Regions from separate parts of the Mesorhizobium sp. M0848 genome, predicted to be linked through region 4. Evidence: riboswitches for the same ligand, from Rfam matches in the RefSeq annotation. Region 4 holds a riboswitch; each other region holds the start of a gene.
The links. Region 4 has a riboswitch for cobalamin ahead of bluB (5,6-dimethylbenzimidazole synthase). Riboswitches for the same ligand answer to the same signal wherever they lie in the genome.
Positions count from the first base shown of each region.

Region 1 (4,929 bases), on a different contig from region 4:
CAGGATGCGGCCGTCGAGTTCGGGCAGCACGACATGCATGGCGAGGTCGGCGGGCGCCAGGCCGCGCTGGTTGGTCTCCCAGATGTCGCGGCGGGTGGTGGCGACGATGACCTGGAAGACCGGTACGCCGGCGCGGTCGAACAGGGTTTCAATGCCGGGTTCGGCGCCGGACGCGAAAGCGGTCGCGGTGATGATGGCGGCGGGTTTGAGCGCGGCGAGTGCGGTTTCCACGAACGCCAGGGATGAGGGGTCCTTGAGGCTGGAGACGAAGATGGGGACCGGATTGATGCCGCGCTGGCGGAGCGCGTGGAAAAGCGCATCGATGGGCGCGACATCGGCGGCCAATAGCATCGAGCGATAGAACAGGATGGGGATGATAGGAGCGTTGACGTTGTCAGCGTCGAGTTCCTTCACACCCCCCTCTGTCCTGCCGGACATCTCCCCCGCAAGGGGGGAGATTGCGCTGTCATTGGAGATTTCGCCAATTGTCGAGGTTGCGGACGCGTCAGCTTCTAATGAAACGGGAAAAGAGCCGGCTTTGATGAAGTCCGATCTCCCCCCTTGCGGGGGAGATGTCCGGCAGGACAGAGGGGGGTGTGAAGGATCACCAACGACCCCAAGTCCTGGCTCATAAAACCCGGCTTTCGGCACTGGAACCGGCTCTGCTACGTCCGCATCCGATCCAGCCAGCCCCGCCAATCTCCGCACCAGCGCGCTCATATTCGCCGGGCCGCCCTCGCGGAAATAGTCGAGCAGGCCATCGAGCTCCTCGCGCGGCAGCGTCGAGGCTTCGATCAGGCGCAGATCCTCGTCGCGGCATTCGCCGGGCAGCAGCGCCAGCTTTATGCCGTGTGCGCGAGCGGTCGAGGCAAGCTGGTCGCAGCCGTAGCGCCACCAGTCGTAGCCGCCGAGGATGCGCACGAGGATGACCTCGGCGTGGCGGGCGACGCTGTCGACCCAGAGGTCGACGGACATGGGATGGCGCAGGTCACGCAGGGCAGCCAGCCGCATCGAGGGCAGGCGGCCGGCATCGGCCTTCCAGGCTGCCGCCAGTCCGGCGAGGTCGCTGTCGGTGAAGGACAGGGCCACGATATCCGCCGGCGTCTGCCGCAGATCGACCGGCTCGGCGAGGTCGTCGAGCGAGGCGGATGTCGTGGTGAGGATGTGCATCGCAACCCGTGTCCGAAATCAGCCGGCGAGTATACGCTCGATCGCCGGGCGGTTCAGCCCCTTCAGGCCGATGACGACGAGGCGCGAACGGCGGTCGTCCTGCACCGTCCAGGCGCGGTCATAGTAGTGGTTGACGCGCGGCCCGACAGCCTGCAGCAACAGCCGCATCGGCTTGCCGCCGACCTCGACGAAGCCTTTTACACGCAGCACGTTTTCTTCTTCGGCGACGGTGGCGACACGCTTTGCCAGCTCATCGGGATTGGCGATCGAGGCAATGTCGACGATGAACGTGTCGAAGTCGTCATGCTCGTGGTCGAATGCGCCGTCATGATGGGACTTGCGGTTTTCGATGTCGTCCTCGACGGCCAGACCGAGCCCGAGCAGCACGGAGGGATCGACCTTGCCATGCGACGTCGGCACGATCTTCACCGCGCGGGCGGAGTGTTCGCCAATGATGGCATTGGCGCGGGCGGTGCCGGCGGCGTCCATCAGGTCGCTCTTCGACAGGATGATCAGGTCGGCGCAGGCGATCTGGTCCTCGAACACCTCTTCCACCGGATCGTCGTGATCGAGCGTCTCGTCCCCGGCGCGCTGCGCCTGCAGGGCGTCCATGTCGTTGGCGACGCGGCCTTCGGCCAATGCCGGGCCGTCGACCACGGCGATGACGCCATCGACTGTGACGCGGCTCTTCACGCTCGGCCACTGGAACGCCTGGACCAGCGGCTTGGGCAGCGCCAGGCCCGAGGTTTCGATCAGGATATGGTCGACCCTCGGCGTCAGCGCGAGGATCTTGTCGAGCGCCGGGACGAAATCGTCGGCGACGGTGCAGCAGATGCAGCCATTGGCCAGTTCGACGATGTTTTCCTCCGGGCAGGTGTCGATGCCGCAGCCCTTCAAAATCTCGCCGTCGATGCCGATGTCGCCGAATTCGTTGACGATGATGGCAATACGCTTGCCGCCGGCGTTTTCCAGGAGATGGCGGACCAGCGTCGTCTTGCCGGCGCCGAGGAAGCCGGTGACGACGGTGCAGGGAACGCGCGAGACGGAAGCAGTCATGATCAGTCCTTCAACAGGTCGAGGGGAGGGATGCGGGCAACGAGGCCACGCTTCAGGCTATCGGGGCGGCCGCGCCATGGAATCAGGCCGTCCTTCGAGGTGGCGAAGAGCTTGGCGCCTGTCACGAGGTCGGCGCCGCTGGTCGTGGTCAGGTCGCCGAAGACATAGCTCCAGCAGCCGTCGCGCAGGATGGCGGCGCTGAGGCGCCGCTTGCAATTGCCGAGGCATTCGACGCTGCGGATGCGAATATCGTCGCCAGATGCGGCGCGGCGCGTGTCGTCCGCCAGCAATTCGCCGGCACGGGGATGGGCGTCGGAGCCGGTCTCATTGCGGCAGGAGGCGCAGACGATGATGGTGACGCCGGCCAAGGCATCATCATGGCCGGACGAAATATCCGCTGTGCCAGCCGAAAAACTGCTGTCGTGGTCCAAGATCGGGCTCCTTGCCCGGAAACCCGCCGGGCGATCGGATTCTAAAGTCGCAGACGGCAGGTCTCCTGGCTCGCGAGTCATCGCCTTGGGTAGCCGCCTTCCCGGGAACTCCCCAGTGGCTTTCGGCCTTGGCTCTTCGCTTACAGTTGCGGGGACAGCCGCGGATTTGGGATTTTGCCCCGCACCGCATTCCCTCTTAGCCCTTGCCGTTGCGGGCAAGGGACCATCTGGAACCGGATTTAGGCTTTTGCGGGCGGCGGTGTCAACGCGAGCTTACGACACGGCGATGTCGGCCAGCGCCGGACCCAAATCCCCGGCAGGCGTCACTTCGATGCGTTCGAGTCCGAGCCAGCCCTGCATCTGCTTCAATTCCTCGAACAGCTCTGCAGCGGTTTCAGGCGGTGCACCGGGCTCCGCATAGGCCGCATGGACGCGCAGTATGCTGGCCGGACGGTCGGCCTTGAGGTCGACGCGTGCCACGATCCTGTCGCCGAGCAGGAACGGCAGGACATAATAGCCATATTGCCGCTTGTCGGCCGGCGTGTAGATCTCGATGCGGTAGTGGAAATCGAACAGCCGCTCGGTGCGCGACCGCTCGAAGACGACCGGATCGAACGGCGCCAGCAGGGCGCGGGCCTCGACTTTGCGCGGCAGGCGGGCGTCTTTATGAAGATAGGCCGGCTTGTCCCAACCTTCGACACGCACCGGCAGCAGCTCGCCCGTTTCAACCAGTTCCTCCAACCGGCCTTTCATGTCGGCCGGCGACAGCCGGAAATAATCGCGCAAATCGCCTGAAGTCGCCACGCCGTGGGCGCGGGCGGAAATGCGCAGCAATTCGCGGTGCGCGTCCTCAGGCGTCGGTACCGGCAGATCGAGGATCGCCTGCGGCAGCACGCGTTCGGGCAGGTCATAGAAGCGCTCGAAACCGCGGCGGTGCGCCGTGGTGATGCGCCCGGCCCAGAACAGCCATTCGAAGGCGTGCTTGGCATGGCTCCAGCCCCACCAGCCGCCCGAGCCTTTCTGGCCTTCGAGCGCGGAAGCGGCGATCGGGCCGCGCTCGGCGACCTGGCGGTAGATCTCTTCGATGTAGGCGGCGTGCTCGCGGCCCCATTTGGCGAGGCCCAGATACATTTCGTCGCCGCGCTCGGCGCGCTGCATGCGCCAGCGCATCAGCGGGTATGTCTCGACCGGCAGGAAGGAGGCCTCGTGCCCCCAGTATTCGAAAACCGTGCGCTTGCGCGCCACGGCCGCGTTGTCGAGCAGCGAGAACGGGTAGGGGCCAAGGCGCGAATAGAGCGGCATATAATGAGCGCGCACCACCGCGCTGACGGAATCGATCTGCAGCAGGCCGGTGCGGGAGAGGGTGCGGGCAAAATGTCGGCGGTCAGGCGTGCCGGTCGGGCGGGGATCGAGAAACCCCTGGGCGGCAAGCGCGATGCGACGGGCCGTGGGGAGCGAGATCTTTTCCTTCATGCAGGCATCACTTTGAAGTGTTTTGACCGAGGGTCGAATGGCTGATTCCAACCCATGCTAGCAGGGTTTTGGCGGCATCCATGTCAGGAGAGAAAAGTGGAGTAAAAAGCGAAGGAAATCAAACAGGAGCGGATCGGACCAGTTTGCCGCGATATGCCGTCCAGGTCGGTGTTTTGAACAAGGTTTGACTTGCTTCGCTGGAAGTGCTGCGCTAACCCTCGCCGCGTTGCAGCATAGGCCCTTAAAACGGTTCAGCGGTTAAACTGTCACGCTTCCGCATTAGGGTCCGGTGCTGTAATCAAAGTGGATTGGCGCCAACGGAAAGCCGAGCATGAACGCACTCTTGAGCTCATACCTGCCCATCGTCCTGTTCATAGGCGTGGCGCTGGTTGTCGGCCTGGCGTTGCTGGCCGCACCCTTCCTGGTGGCCTATCGCAATCCCGATCCCGAAAAGCTTTCCGCCTACGAGTGCGGTTTCAACTCGTTCGACGACGCGCGCATGAAGTTCGACATCCGTTTCTACCTGGTGTCGATCCTGTTCATCATCTTCGACCTGGAAGTGGCCTTCCTGTTTCCGTGGGCGGTGTCGTTTTCGAAGATCGGCATGCTCGGTTTCTGGTCGATGATGGTGTTTTTGGCGGTGCTGACCATCGGCTTTGCCTATGAATGGAAAAAAGGAGCGCTGGAATGGGATTGAACGACAGTTCAGGCACCCTCGTCGCGCCGAAGCCCAAGGGTATTATCGATCCCAACACCGGCAGGCCGGTGGGGGAGGACGATCCCTTCTTCCTCGAGATCA
Region 1 covers NZ_JAMYOM010000034.1:27,236-32,164, forward strand. Annotated here, with positions in the region: gene NKH95_RS29380 (cobaltochelatase subunit CobN) at 1-1,170, opposite strand, end outside; gene cobW (cobalamin biosynthesis protein CobW) at 1,189-2,226, opposite strand; gene NKH95_RS29390 (DUF1636 family protein) at 2,229-2,657, opposite strand; cobalamin riboswitch at 2,696-2,900, opposite strand; gene NKH95_RS29395 (winged helix-turn-helix domain-containing protein) at 2,931-4,130, opposite strand; gene NKH95_RS29400 (NADH-quinone oxidoreductase subunit A) at 4,462-4,827, shown strand; gene NKH95_RS29405 (NuoB/complex I 20 kDa subunit family protein) at 4,818-4,929, shown strand, end outside.
Region 1: it holds a riboswitch for cobalamin, as region 4 does, so the genes downstream of both, NKH95_RS29390 (DUF1636 family protein) here and bluB (5,6-dimethylbenzimidazole synthase) in region 4, are expected to answer to the same signal.

Region 2 (4,929 bases), on a different contig from region 4:
TCCCGGCTCCCACGGCGGAAAGGCGTCGGCCGAAGCCATCAATTGCACGCCAACGCGACGTTGCGGATCATAGAACTGCCAGAAATCCAGGTCGTGGAAATGGTTGCCGCGCAATCCTGCTTCCGCCAGTTGGGTGGCGAAGCCATGCTGCGTGAAGGGTCCCTGGCCCCAACTGGCCGGTACCGCGATGCCGTCAATACCGGGATGTGCGACGAAGACGCGGCAGATGTCGGCAGGCGTTCGGCTGCCCGGAGGCGTGACAAAGCCATGAGCGAAGGCATCCGCCAACGCGCCGGCGCTGACATGCGCGGTCAGATCCAGATGCGGCAAGCTCGCCTTGCGGGTCAGTGGATAATGCGCGGCGCTGCTCTCTGCTTGCGCCAGGACATGACGTGCGTAGTCAGCCAGGTTTTCGAGAGTGATGTTCGGCATGGGTTTGCCTGTTCCGGAGCTGTCCGGCAACGAGAACCTGATGGGCGCTTCAGTTGGCTTGCTTCACCGCGGGCCAGCCGAGGGGCTCCTCGACCTCGTGGATGGGATCGACGACAATGAGATCGGCGAGATCGTCATGGATGTCGACCTTGAGGGGCTCTCTGGCAGCGGCGAGCTGAGCCAGCAATTCGCTTGGAACCGGTCTTGCCATGCCATCGGTTACGGCCGCCAGCAAACCGAATTCGAGCAATTGTGAAACAAAGCCGTCAATCGCGGCGGCATCGAGGGCGCCAATTCCGGTCGCGGCGCCGACCAGTTCGGAGGCAGGCACGCCGGACGACAGTGCATCCCAAAGTCTGCTGCCTGAATCAGAGAAGCCGAAATATTTGCCCGTGGTCAGGTCAAGAACGACGGCTTCGCCGTCGAAGGATTCAAAGACGATATCCTTGCTGGCAATGGCATAGATGCCGGATTGTCGCATGTTTGCTCCCCCGCCGAGCAGGCCGCGGAGATGATCTTCGGGCCTTACGGTCAACCCCACCGTTGCAGGCGTCTAACCATTTGCAGGGTTTTTGGCAAGATGGCGCAGACTCGGGCGAGCGCAGCCGGTCACGCTTCGATTTCAAGCGCAGAAAGCGGCTTCGAGCAACAGGCGAGGATAAAGCCGTCCTCGATTTCGTGATCGAGGATGCCGCCATTGTGACTCATCTCGACGTCGCCCGCGACCTTCCTCACCTTGCAGGTGCCGCACAGGCCGAACTCGCAGGCGGCGGGAATCCGCACCCCAGAGGCGCGTGCCGTCTGCAGCACGGTCTGGCCGGCGACGCATTCGGCATCGACATCGGAAAGCGAAAACCGGATCGGCGTCACGGCCTCGACGGCAACGGCGGCGCCGTCTTCCGGCAGTGGCGAGAACGGCGCCTGGATCTCCTCCACGGCAGGCGCCGCAAAGCTTTCCTGATGGTATTTCGCCATGTCGAAGCCGGCGGCGTTCAGCATGCCGCGCACGGCGCGCATGAAGGGATCGGGGCCGCAGCAGAAGATCTCGCGCTCACGGAAATCGGGCGCCAGCAATGGCAGCCGGATCGCGTCGATGCGGCCCATATGGCCGAACCAGCCCTCGCGGCTCGACCGCTCCTCGATCATGAAGCCGAGCGACAGGCCGGGCATGCGGCTGCCGAGCAGCTCGAGTTCCTTGCGGAAAATGATCTCTTCCGGGCGGCGCGCACAGTTGACGAAGCCGACATCTGTCCATGGCGCACAGTCGTTCAGCCAGCGCAGCATCGACATCATCGGCGTCACGCCGGAGCCGGCCGAAATGAACAGATATTTGGCCGCCGGGTGGCTGTGTAGCGAGAAGTCGCCGGTCGGCCCATAGGCCTTGACGTGCGAGCCCGGCGTCAGATGGTCGAACATCCAGCGCGTACCGGTGCTGCCCGCCTGCGCCTTGACCGTCACCGCGATTGAGAACGGCCGCGACGGCGAGGACGACAGCGTGTAGGTGCGCATCAGCGGCCCGTCCGATGTCGGTAATTCCAGCGTCACGAACTGGCCCGGTTTGTAGCGGAACCAGGTCTGGTTGTCGGAGCGGAAGGTGAAGGTCTTCACGTCAGGCGCTTCGTCACTGACGCCGATCACTTCCAGCACCTGCAGCCTGTCGTTCCAGGGCGTCATCTGGTCGAGATGGCGATAGAGGCCAAGGTCCGTCATCGCATTCATCCTCTTGTCCCCTGGGCTAGGCGACGCTGCGCAGGGCCGGCCGGTCGCCTTCTGCAAGGCGCGGTCCGATGAACGACGCGTACCACTCGACGAACTGGATCACGCCGCCCTCATGCAGCTCCGAATAGGGGCCTGGTTCGTAGGCCGGCGACAAGATGCCGAAGGCGTTTTCCTCGACGATGCGACGGTCCTGGTCGTTGGTCTCGGTCCAGACATGGGTGAGCTCAGCGAGATCGTAGTCGACGCCTTCGACCGCATCCTTGTGGACGAGCCATTTTGTCGTCACCGCGGTTTCCGTGGCACTGATCGGCAGCACGCGGAAGGTGACGGCATGGTCGCCGAGGATATGGTTCCAGGTTGTCGGATAATGATAAAGCAGCAAGGAGCCGATGCGGTCGGTTGAAACGCTGTCGGACAGGTTCTTCTGGACCGCCCGTTTTCCCGTCATGGTGTAGCTGACGGCATCGCGCAGCAGCGGCGCGCGGGTGGCGCGGTACTGCCCTGCCGGATCGATGCGGAATTTGCTCGGCAGGCCTGATGCCTCGCATTTGGCCCAGTGCGCGACCATTTCAGGGTCGCTGTCGGCGCCGTTGACGCCGGTCACGGTCGGAGCCTCGGGGAAGGTCTTGCACAGCTCAGGATGATTGGCGGCGCAGTGATAGCACTCGCGGTTGTTTTCCCAGACCAGCTTCCAGTTGCCCTTCTCGACGATCGTGCTCTCGAAGGCGATCTTTGCTTCACGCAACCGGTGCGGCAAAAGATAGGGTTCGATCATCGCCCGCATCGGCGCGAAATCCGCCGGCTCCTTGGCCAGACAGATGAAGATGTAGCCGCCGACGCTCTCGCAGGCGACCGGCTTCAGGCTGAAATCACTCTTGTCGAAACCGTCGGCCATCTGGCGGGCAAACAGCAGGCGGCCGTCCAGCTCATAGGTCCACTGGTGATAGGGGCAGACGAGCTTTGCCGCCGTGCCCTTCTCCGTGTTGCATACACGGCTGCCGCGATGGCGGCAGGAATTGTGGAAGGCGTTGATCTTGCCGTGCTGGTCGCGGACAAGGACCACCGGATAGTCGCCGATCTGCACGGTGATGTAGCTGCCCGGCTTCGGCAGTTCGCAATCATGGCCGATGAACAGCCAGTCGCGATACCAGATCAGCTCCATGTCGAGCTTGAAGTAGTCCGGATCGGTGTAGAAGGGCTGCTCCAGCGAAAAGCCTTGCCGGCGCCCCTTCAGGAGCCTCAGCATGTCGTTGCGGGTATCCATGTCCTGTCCTCGTTTCTAAGGACTGAACTGGTGGTGATGGAGGAAGGATTGAAACGCAGGCCGGCTAGGTGCCAGACATGCGCTATCCACCTCTTGACCGCCCACCGCGATCAGTCGAGTCTAACAATCTTGGGCTGGTTTCCGGGCTCTGGAGTTGTCCTTGCGGACCATCGCGACACCTTCCCAGGCAGTTGCCCAGTGGTCTCCCGTTGCGACTTGAACTCCACCACCGTTGCGGGGGCAGCGCCGGATTCTGACCGGCTTCCCAATTCTCCGCCTCGTCGTCACGAAGCGGCACCTGAGATGGTATGATCTAACCACGATCGGGGGCGCGCCGTCGGCATGAAAACGACATCGTATCCATGCGGCGCGACACGGCCTGCGAACGTTCCCGCAGACCGTCGCGGGCTGAAATCCACCTCCCGGATGACCATTTTGCCGGCTGCGATATCCCCGAATCGGACCCCTTGGCGGGGTCAAAAAAGGTTAACGGTTTCGAAAAGTGACTATTAGCTCGATCTAAAATCGAACCGAACGGTTCGTTTCTGTTGACGGTGCGTGCAGGACGGTGTGAACGCTGGGCCTCTGAAACAGTCAGTGATCCATCCAGCGGTTACACTTAACATGCTGATTTAAAGAAGAAAAATATACCCGTAGATTCCCTTGGCACAATTTCAAGGTGTGGATTCATGGTCCACACGGAACAACTTCGTGATTGGAAAAGGCGGGGTTGCCCTCCCACATCGGGGCTGTCCGAACGACGCGATTTCATTTCCAAGACACGCCGCTAGACGGACGGAAAAAGACGATACTGGAGTACAAAAATGAAAAAGATCATTCTCACTGCCGCAGCCCTTCTGGCCATTTCCGGCAGCGCCTTCGCTGGTAGCGACCACTACGGTTCGAACGCCGCGGCAGCCACTGCTGTCGACAGCTCGTACACCGCTTCGACCAAGAAGTCGGAACCGGCTGCTCAGGCGCCTGCCCAGGGTGCTGACCGCAACGTCTTCGGCAACAACTAACAGCCGATTCCCAGTCGACGGCGGGCTCGCCCGCCGCCCTGGCGAAATTCAGACATTCAGGAGTATTTAAGATGAACAAGATCCTCATTGCTGCCGCCGCCGTTCTGGCCATCTCCGGCAGCGCTTTCGCCGGCAGCGACAACTACGGTTCGAACGGCTCTAACCAGCCTGCCGCCGCAGTGGACCAGTCGTACACGGCTTCCACCAAGACCTCGGAACCGGCTGCCCAGACGCCCGCTCAGGGCAGCGACCGTAACCTCTTCGGTCGCTAACAGCCAATTTCGCAAGCGACGGCAGCTGTGTCTGCCGTCCTGGCGAAATCCAGAATTCAGGAGATTAAAATGAACAAGATCCTTATTGCTGCCGCCGCCGTTCTGGCCATCACCGGCAGCGCGTTCGCCGGCAGCGACAACTTTGGCTCCAATGGCGCCAATCAGCCTGCGGTTACGTCGGTTGACAGCGCGCATACGAGCTCGGTCCGCAACAGCGGTA
Region 2 covers NZ_JAMYOM010000045.1:19,702-24,630, forward strand. Annotated here, with positions in the region: gene NKH95_RS32220 (serine kinase) at 1-432, opposite strand, end outside; gene NKH95_RS32225 (PqqD family protein) at 482-913, opposite strand; gene NKH95_RS32230 (FAD-binding oxidoreductase) at 1,042-2,142, opposite strand; gene NKH95_RS32235 (aromatic ring-hydroxylating oxygenase subunit alpha) at 2,168-3,415, opposite strand; cobalamin riboswitch at 3,531-3,732, opposite strand; gene NKH95_RS32240 (DUF680 domain-containing protein) at 4,240-4,437, shown strand; gene NKH95_RS32245 (DUF680 domain-containing protein) at 4,509-4,709, shown strand; gene NKH95_RS32250 (DUF680 domain-containing protein) at 4,779-4,929, shown strand, end outside.
Region 2: it holds a riboswitch for cobalamin, as region 4 does, so the genes downstream of both, NKH95_RS32235 (aromatic ring-hydroxylating oxygenase subunit alpha) here and bluB (5,6-dimethylbenzimidazole synthase) in region 4, are expected to answer to the same signal.

Region 3 (4,929 bases), on a different contig from region 4:
CGCAGCCACCGGCCCGACGATCGTCGTCGTTCAGGCCGGCGTTTTTTTGCTTGCCCTGTTCCAGTCGAAGCGCCCAAAGCAACGGGTGCAACTGGGCATTTCGGGAGAGTAATCGCGGCCCTGACCCAGGCCGCACTAAAAGCCGGTTGCGGATCAGCATGGTGACGACGAAGAACGCGCCGACCGAGCTGGTGATGATGCCGATCGGCAGTTCCTGCGGCGGCAGCAGCGTTCGGGCCAGAAGGTCGCTGGCCAGCAAAAGCACCGCGCCAAACACGGCACAGCTGGCGACCAGGCGCAGGTGCAAGGGGCCCGCCAGCGGCCGTGACAGATGCGGAATCATCAGCCCGACGAAGCCGATGACGCCAGCGACCGAGACAAGGATAGCCGTCGAGAAGGCGGCGACGAGAAAGGTCATCCTTCGCATCCGCGCCACCGGCACGCCCAGGCTTTCGGCGGCGTTTTCGCCGGCCAGGAAAGCATCGAGCCGGCGGTGGTTCCACAGCGCGTAAGCCAGAATGGTGCCTGCTCCCAGCGCGCCCAGCCAGATATTATCCCAGCGCGCCAGGCCAAGGCCGCCCATGGTCCAGAACAGCACGGAGTGGGCGGCGCGCTGGTCGCCGGCAAAGACAAGATAGTTGGTCAAGGCGGTGAACATGAAGGACACGGCAAGGCCGGCAAGGATCAGCCGCTCCGGGCCTTGCCCCCTCACCCGCGCAACCAGCAGCAGCACGACGCCGGCAGCCAATATGCCGCCGGTGAAGGCCGCGACCGGCAATGTCCAGATGCCGAAACTGTCGCCGAAGACGGTGATGACGGAAACCGCACCCGCGGCGGCGCCCGACGACAGGCCGAACAGGAACGGGTCGGCAAGGTCGTTGCGGGTCACCGTCTGCAGCAGCGCACCGACGACGCCGAGACCGGCCCCGACGCAGATGGCCAGGATCGTGCGCGGCAGCCGCAGGTCGACGACGATCTTGCCGACCGGCCCGGCCACGTCGTGCCCGCTGAAGCCGACTGCGCGGCCAAGCGCGGCAACAACATCGGTCAGCGGGATCAGCGTCGAGCCGTAGGCGATCGACAGCAGAGCGAGAGCGGCGATCGCCGCCGCCCCCGCCAGCATGGCCAGTGCAAATGCCGTATGGCGCAAGCCTGGAAATGCGTCGTGTCTGTCAGGACGCGTGCGACGCACTTCCAGGATCTTTTGTTCATGCATGTCGTTGCCCCAAAACCGCTGCGCACTTTTGGGCCACAGGCATCAAAACGCTTCCGGATGCATGGCCTTGGCGATCTTGTCGATCGCTTCGATGTTGGCCGGGCCCGGCGTCAGTTCGGCATAGCGCAGGGCGACGAAGCGCTCGTTCTTGACCGCGTCCGTCTCCTTCATCGCCGGATGCGCCTTCAGGAAATCGAGCAGTTTCCTGTAGCCACCGCCATCCTGGTAATCGAGCAGGATGAGGAATTGCGGATTGCGCGACGCCACCGTTTCCCAGTCCGTGTTGCCCCAGCTGGTATCCATGTCGGCCATGATGTTGTCGCCGCCGGCGGCTGATATCATGGCGCTGGGGATGGCGAATTTGCCTGCGGTGAACGGCTTGTCCTCGCCGGAATCATAGAGGAAGACCCGCGTTCCCTTGGCGTCGCCGACCTTGGCGGTGATCTCGGCGAGCCGCGTCTTCCAGCCGGAGACAAGCTTCTCAGCTTCGGCCTCCTTGCCGAAGATCTTGCCCAGTTTCTCGACGTCGCCATAGAGTAGGTCCATCGAGGCGGCGGGGCGGCTCTTGTCGAGATGGACGCAGCTTTCCGTCAGCACCAGCGTCTTGATGCCGTGCGGAGCAAGCGTGTCGGGCGTCACTTCACCACCCGGCTTCATGCCATAATACCAGCCGGCGAAGAAAAAATCGGGCTCGACCGCGACGAGGTTTTCGAGCGTCGGATATTTCGGCGCCAGTTCCGGGATCGAACCCTGCTCGGCCTTGAACTCAGGACCCACCTTGTACCATCCGGTGATGCCGGTCAGGCCGACGATCGACGGCTGCAGTTTCAGCGCGAAAGCCATCTCGGCCATGTTGAGATCCTGGATGACGGCGCGCTTCGGCGGCGCATCGAAGGTCAGCGGCTTGCCGCAGCTGTCGACAGTTACCGGGAAGGCCAGGGCTGTCGAGGCCAGCAGCGAGAAGGCAAGCGAAAAAGCAAGGCGTTTCAAGGGTTTGCTCCTGTGGACGGGATGATCGATATGGGACGGCTTCAATCAGGATGGCGGCGCGGCACGGTTCGGAACATCGAACACCGTCAGTTCGCGGTCTTCGGTCGGATGGCGCAGACGCAGCACATCGATGCCGAAAATTTCGCGAATCAGCTTTTGGGTCAGCGCTTCGCGCGGTGCGGCGAGCGCTTGCAGACGGGCATGGTTCATCACCGCCACCCTGGTGGCGAACGGTGCCACCAGCGCCAGATCGTGCAGCACCGCGATCACCGTCATCTCGAAGCCTGCCACGAGGTCGAGCAGTTCGCCGCGGGCGCGCGGGTCGAGATGGTTGGTCGGCTCGTCGAGGAACAGGATCTTTGGCTGCTGGGCGATGGCGCGGGCCAGTTGGGCGCGCTGGCGCTCGCCGCCCGACAGCGAGCCGATGGTGCGGCCAAGCAGCGGCAGCAGGCCGGTCCGGCGCAGCGCATCGACGACAATGTCACGCTCCTCGCTCCTGCGCCGTAGCCGAGCGTGCGGGACCCGGCCCAGCTCGACATAGTCGATCACCGCCAGCCGCGGATCGGGCTGGTCGGTCTGGCCGACAACGGCGATATGCAGCGCCCGCTCGGCGGCGGAAATCCCGCCCAGCCGGCGCCCGCCGAGGTTCACCTCGCCGGAGCTCGGCCGCAGCATGCCCGACAGCATGCGCAGCAGCGTCGTCTTGCCCGCGCCGTTGGGACCGATGATGGCTAGGCGATCGCCAGCGGCCACCGAGAAGCTGACCGCCTGGACCAGATCCCGCCCATTGGCCATGGCGCAGAGGTCATGTGCTTCGAGAAGCGCTACGGTCATCGGCTGCCCGCCAGATTGCCGGGATGGCAAAGCGTGCACACGATGATGCGATGATCGATAGAGCCGTCCAACTTTCCGTCACTTTCCAAAACTGGCGACGGAAGGAAGCTGGCGAAGCGGCCGACAAGACCGGGATTCGCGTTTCCTCCCGGCACACCCCGTCCGGTCAACTCAGTGATGGCAGGTCTCCTGGCTCGCGGGTCGTTGCGCCATCCTGCCTTCCCAGCCTTGCCGGCCAGTGGCATTCACGGATTTTGCTCGCCGCTTACAGTTGCGGGGGCAGCCACGGCCTCGACCCCTGGGGATCTCACCGTGTTCCCTTTTCACCCCTCGCCTTTCGACTCGGGGACCATCACCGCTTCAGCGTAGATTTCCCCCAATCGCTTCGCAATGGATTTCTCGGACGGAGTGGTGGGCCGGCTAGGGGAAACAGGCATTTCACGCTTTCGATATGTAATAACATTACGTGTTTAGAGGATGCCGCCTGGCGCTGTCAAGCGAAGCCTGCCGAATTGGCTCGTCGGCGGCAAGGGGCGCTCGACCGCTGCGCCATATCGGTGTGCGACTGTGACGGGATCGGTTCGATTGCGCGGGATGCGCAATTTCGATCAAACTGGCCGCGCCAGGAAACGGCAGGATGATCTGGCCAATGCGAGGAGCAAAATGAACCCGACCGAGAAAGCGCTGTGGTTCGTCGAAAGTCATCTGCCGGAGGCGATCTCGCTTGACGATATCGCGCAAAGCAGCGGCGTGTCGCGTTTTCATGTGACGCGGGCTTTCGGCGCTGCCACGGGCCGCTCGGTGATGGGCTACATGCGCTCACGCCGGCTCACCGAGGCGGCGCGCAAGCTGGCCGGCGGGGCGCCCGACATTCTCTCCGTCGCGCTCGACGCCGGCTACAACTCGCATGAGGCGTTCACCCGTGCCTTCCGCGATCAGTTCGGCACCACGCCGGAACTGGTGCGCGCGCAAGGCACACTCGACAAGCTCGACCTCGTGGAGCCGATCCTGATGGACCAGTCCTTCCTCACCAATCTCGAACCACCGCGTTTCGAGACCAGCCGGCCGTTCCTGATCGCCGGCCTCGGCGAACGCTACAGCTGCGAAACCAGCGCCGCCATTCCGATGCAATGGCAGCGCTTCGGCCCCTATATCGGCAACATTCCGGGCGAGACCGGCGATGTCGCCTATGGCGTCTGCGTCAACGGCGACGATGCCGGCAATTTCGACTACATCGCTGGCGTCGAAGTGTCTGATTTTTCCGACCTGCCCAAGGAATTCAGCCGGGCGCGGGTGCCGGCGCAGAAATATGCGGTCTTTGCCCACCGCGAACACATCTCGACCATCCGCCGCACGGTCAATACGATCTGGAACAAATGGCTGCCGGCTTCCGGCCACGAGATATCGGATGCGCCGGAATTCGAACGCTACGGCCCTGAGTTCGACCCACGCAGCGGCAATGGCGGGCTGGAGATCTGGATACCGGTGAAGGCGTAGTCGGTCAGGCCATCGGCAGCGCCGGCCAGCGATCGACTATCCCGCCGCCGGAAAACACCGCGATCGACCCGAACTGCTGCAGCACGGCTTCGCTCTGCGTCGGCCTTAGAAACGCGTAGTCGCCGGGTTTTACGGTCGCGTCGGCGGGCAAGCCCATGAATTGCTGGTTGGAGGACAGGCCGAGCAGCCCATTCGCCTTCATGCCTTCGGGGAAGACGGGCTCGGCCATCCACTTGCCGCCATAGAGATAGCAGCCCTTGCGCGGGAAGCGGCCGAGCGCCTGCAGCAGGCGGGTGACGGCCGGCGGGCCAGGCAGCATCGGCTCGACCATTTTCAGGATCGGCGTGCCGATGAAGGCCGCCGGCTGGAAGCCGTCGAGGCCTGGCGTATCG
Region 3 covers NZ_JAMYOM010000001.1:79,309-84,237, forward strand. Annotated here, with positions in the region: gene NKH95_RS00405 (metal ABC transporter permease) at 1-112, shown strand, start outside; partial or broken gene NKH95_RS00410 (FecCD family ABC transporter permease) at 140-1,123, opposite strand; gene NKH95_RS00415 (ABC transporter substrate-binding protein) at 1,259-2,206, opposite strand; gene NKH95_RS00420 (ABC transporter ATP-binding protein) at 2,252-3,040, opposite strand; cobalamin riboswitch at 3,203-3,409, opposite strand; gene NKH95_RS00425 (AraC family transcriptional regulator) at 3,704-4,537, shown strand; gene NKH95_RS00430 (DSD1 family PLP-dependent enzyme) at 4,542-4,929, opposite strand, start outside.
Region 3: it holds a riboswitch for cobalamin, as region 4 does, so the genes downstream of both, NKH95_RS00420 (ABC transporter ATP-binding protein) here and bluB (5,6-dimethylbenzimidazole synthase) in region 4, are expected to answer to the same signal.

Region 4 (4,929 bases):
CCGACCATCTGACCGCGCTGCAGGAGGAGGGGGTCGTTGTCTCCAGCCTCGACCCCGAGACCGCCTCGCGACTGATCATCGGAGCGAGCAGCCAGGCAGCGCAACGGATCGCCAATTCGAACGACCCCGAAACGACGTCGAAGAAGGTGGTGACGGCGTTCAAGCAACTGCTCGAAGGCCTGCTCAGGAAGCCGGATCCGCAGTCGAATTGAAGTTCTCACCGGAGCTTTCGTGCCGGCAGCTGTTCACGATAGGAATTTTTTCTTGACACCGTGCCCTCAGCTAAGGTATATATTCATCCATGGTGCTGATTTGCGCCAGTGACCCGCCGCACAGGCGGGTTTTTCGTTTGATGCTCCGTCAGCCAACGCGCTGGCGGGCTCCGAACCAACCCGTTACCCCGAATTCGTCGCCCTTTGGCGTCAGGGCCGGCAATTGACAATCGCCGGGTTGAGTCCATCCTCTTCCACCATCTCTGAGGCGGAGATTCGGGGCACATGTGGGATTTTGAGATCGGCCGGTCGGTGTCCATCATGATGCGGACCTGGCCGTTCATCGTTTTTCGCATGATCGTCTATTTCGGCATCACGCTGGCCTACATCATGGCGACCGGCACCGGTGCCTCTGTCGGCTATGGCGTCGGCCATATCTCCACTGATCCCGACGGGCCGCTGTCGTTTGCCCTGTGGGGCGGCGTGGTCGGTTTCGGCGTCGTCTCGATCGCCGTCTACTGGATCCGCGAATACATCCTCTATGTCGTCAAGGCCGGCCACATCGCCGTCATGGTTCATCTGATCGACGGCCGCGACATTCCCGGCGGTCAGGACCAGATCGCCTACGCCAGGGATGTCGTCACCCAGCGTTTTGCCGAAGCCAACATCCTTTTCGTCGTCGACCGACTCGTCAAGGGTGCCATCCATGCCATCACCGGCCTGCTCGGCGGTATCGCCGCCTTCCTGCCGATACCAGGCCTGAGCGGCCTGGTCTCCTTCATCAACACGGTGATCCGCCTGTCGCTGACCTATGTCGACGAGATCATCCTCGGCTACAACATCCGCATCAATTCAGCCTCGCCCTTCGAGACGGCGCGCCAAGGCGTAGTGCTCTATGCTCAGAACGGCAAGGTCATGGTCAAGAACGCCGTCTGGCTGGCGGTCATCATGTGGGGCATGTCGTTCATCATCTTTCTGATGATGCTGGCACCTGCCGGTGCGATTCTGTTCCTGATGCCTGGCCAGCTCGCCGGCTGGGCTTTTGTGCTCGCCATCGTCTTCGCCTGGGCATTCAAGGCGGCGTTCATCGAGCCTTTCGCCATCGCCTGCCTGATGCAGGTCTATTTCAAGACCATCGCGGGCCAGGTGCCCGATCCGGCCTGGGACGCCCGGCTGGCCGAGGCATCGTCGAAGTTCAGGGAGCTCAAGGACAAGGCGCTGGCCTCCTTCGGCGGTTCGCGCTGGGCTACGGCCGGCGCCACACCCTGATCGGCTGGGCGGATGGTGTCTGGTGAGGCAGGAACGGTGTTGAGGCGCGCCACGGTGGATTTGAGCTGTGTCTCGCCTTGCCCGGAAAAGGTCTCGCTCATGATCAGCTCCGGCAGCGGCAGCCGCCGTCCCCAGCCATGCGTTTCAAGGTCCGGTTTGGGAGCGAACTCGGAAACACGGCCGACGCAGAGATAGGCGACCGGCGTTACGTGATCCGGAATGGCCAACAGCCGCTTCAGCGCCTCAGCCTCGATGATGCTCACCCAGCCGACGCCAACGCCCTCGGCACGCGCGGCCAGCCAGAAATTCTGCACCGCGCAGACGGTGCTGTAGAGATCCATCTCCGGATTGTGCCAACGTCCCAGCGGCGAACCCTTCGAGCGCTGCCGGTCGCAGGTGATGCAGATGTTGAGCGCGCTCTCGCAGATGCCTTCCAGCTTGAGCTTGCGGTACAGCGCCTGTTTTTCCGCCTCGATAGCCGGCAGTTCCTGTTCTCGCGCGGCCAGGAACAGGTCGCGCACCTCCGCCCGTCGTTTGACATCGCGAATGACAATGAAATTCCATGGCTGCATGAAGCCGACCGATGGCGCGTGATGGGCGGCAAGCAGCAGCCGTGCCAGCACGTCGTCATCGATCGCGGTGGGCAGGAAATGGCTGCGCACGTCACGCCGCGTGAACATGGCGCGGTAGACCGCATCGCGCGCATTCTGGTCAAATCCATCGTCAATGGCAGCGGTCATGTGTTCCGGCATCGCTTGTCCCCTTGCGATTGCAGATTCAAAACTGACAGAGCGTACTTTGTGCGTCCAAGTAGACGCACGTCGCTCTGATGCCATCCGCCTGACCACGCGGATGACAATGCCTGCCAGGCCGGTCTTCTGGCTCGGGATCAACCCGCGTCCGGTGCCTTCCCGTCATCGACAGTGGCATTTACCGGCGCGGTCCCCCTCACAGCGTTGGGCACGCCACGGAATTCAACCGTGTTCCCGATTCTCCCGCTTGCGGCGGGCACCAGGCAGTACCAGGGACCTTACGCCGAAGCGCCCGCGGGGCCAATGCCTGCGGCGACGCGAATGGACGCAGTCGCGATTTTCCCCAGTCATCGGCCGCCCGTGCATGGCCTTTGTCGATCCGGGTCACTAGATTAGGACGATGACCACCCGTCTCTACACCCATCCGATCTTCCTCGAGCATCTCACGCCGCCCGGACATCCCGAGCGGCCCGACCGCTTACGCGCCATCGAGCGCGTGCTCGACGACGAAGCCTTTGCCGGGCTCGATCGTATTCAGGCGCCGGAAGGCGACGAGGCCACCATCCTCTACGCGCATCCCGCCGATTTCGTCGCCCGCGTTCGCGCCGCCATCCCCGACGAGGGGATTGCCCGCATCGATGCCGACACCACTGCCAGCCCGAAGAGCTGGCAAGCGGCGATCACCGCGATCGGCGCCGCCAACGCCGCCGTCGATGATGTCTTTTCGGGCCGCGCCGACAACGTCTTCGTCGCCGCCCGGCCGCCCGGCCATCATGCCGAAAAGACCACGGCGATGGGCTTTTGCCTGTTCAACACGGCGGCGATCGCGGCGCGTTATGCGCAGAAGAAACACGGTGTCGAGCGCGTTGCCGTCGTCGACTGGGACGTGCATCACGGCAATGGCACGCAGGATATTTTCTGGGACGATCCGTCGGTGCTCTATTGCTCGACACACCAGATGCCGCTTTATCCCGGCACCGGAGCGAAGACCGAAACGGGCGCCGGCAACATCGTCAACGCACCGCTGGCGCCGCAGACCGGCAGCGAAGTGTTTCGCGATGCCTTCCTGTCGCGCGTCCTGCCCGCGCTCGACAATTTCGCGCCCGACCTGATCATCATTTCGGCGGGGTTCGACGCGCACCACCGCGATCCGCTGGCCGAGATCAATCTGACCGAGGATGATTTCGACTGGGCGACCGGCCAGCTGATGCAGCGCGCGGCACGCCACAGCGGCAACCGGCTCGTCAGCCTGCTCGAGGGCGGCTACGATCTGCAGGGATTGGCATTTTCGGTCGCCGCCCATGTCGGGCGACTGATGAAAGGATGAATGATGGCCGATGAGACCAACGAAGACGTCAAGGCGATGAGCTTCGAGCAGGCACTCGATGCGCTGGAGAAGATCGTCGATGATCTGGAGCGTGGCGACGTGCCGCTCGACCAGTCGATCAGGATCTATGAACGTGGCGAGGCGCTGAAGGCGCATTGCGACCGGCTGCTGAAGGCCGCCGAGGACAAGGTCGAGAAGATCAGGCTGTCGCGCGACGGCAAGCCGGTCGGAACGGAGCCACTCGACGCGGATTGAGGCCCGGTCCGAACGATGGCCTCGCCTCACCAGTTTTTGGACAGGATCATGATCGAGGATATAACTCGTTCCGCTTGAAACAGCTCAAGGACAAGAGGAGATACGGAAGCGATGTGCAGAAACATCAAGACCCTGTTCAATTTTGATCCGCCGGCAACCAATGACGAGGTGCGCGACGCGGCTCTTCAGTTCGTCCGCAAGCTGAGCGGAACGACGCGGCCCTCGAAGCAGAACCAGCACGCCTTCGACCATGCCGTCGAAGCCATCGCCGCCTCGGCGCGCGAACTGCTCGATTCCCTGGAAACCCACCAGCATCCGCGTAATCGCGAAGAGGTGGCGGCCAAGCTGCGGGCAAAGGCGGCGATCCGCTTTGCCTGATGCGGCCAGGCGGCCTTCGACCACCGACAAGGAGAGTCCATGAGCTTCTTCCCCGGGAAAGACCCTGAGGCAGGCGATGCCTTCGCCAGCGATCAGATCGAATTGATGGTCATACCCAACGCCAAGGATATCGGCGGTTTTCAGGTGCGCCGTGCCCTGCCGACGGCAAAAAGGCGGCTGGTGGGGCCGTTCATCTTCTTCGACCGCATGGGTCCCGCGATCCTGCGCGCCGGTCAGGCACTGGATGTCCGTCCGCATCCGCATATCGGCCTGTCGACGGTCACCTATCTGTTCGACGGCAAGATCCGGCACCGCGATTCACTCGGCACCGAAATGGTCATTCAGCCCGGCGACGTGAATTTGATGACCGCCGGCCGCGGCATCGTCCATTCGGAGCGTACGCCGGAGGAACTGCGTGGCGCGCCGATGTCGGTATCCGGCCTGCAGACATGGCTGGCTCTGCCGGACGACAAGGAAGAGGTGGCTCCGGTTTTCGAGAATACCGCAGCGCTTCGGCTTCCCGAGATCGAAGCCGAAGGCGTCAACGGGCGCCTCATCATCGGCGATTTCCAGGGACTGCGGTCCCCGGTCAGGGCCGACACGGAGACGCTCTACGCCGACCTGCGCCTGGCGCCCGGCGCCAGCGTGAAAATCCCTGCTGATGCGGAAGAACGCGCCATCTATACGCTGGAAGGCGAGGTCTCAATTTCGGGTGATGTATTCCCAGCCGAACGGC
Region 4 covers NZ_JAMYOM010000002.1:331,518-336,446, forward strand. Annotated here, with positions in the region: gene NKH95_RS03485 (TetR/AcrR family transcriptional regulator) at 1-212, shown strand, start outside; gene NKH95_RS03490 (hypothetical protein) at 498-1,481, shown strand; partial or broken gene bluB (5,6-dimethylbenzimidazole synthase) at 1,604-2,317, opposite strand; cobalamin riboswitch at 2,333-2,512, opposite strand; gene NKH95_RS03500 (histone deacetylase family protein) at 2,634-3,560, shown strand; gene NKH95_RS03505 (exodeoxyribonuclease VII small subunit) at 3,564-3,815, shown strand; gene NKH95_RS03510 (DUF2277 domain-containing protein) at 3,927-4,193, shown strand; gene NKH95_RS03515 (pirin family protein) at 4,233-4,929, shown strand, end outside.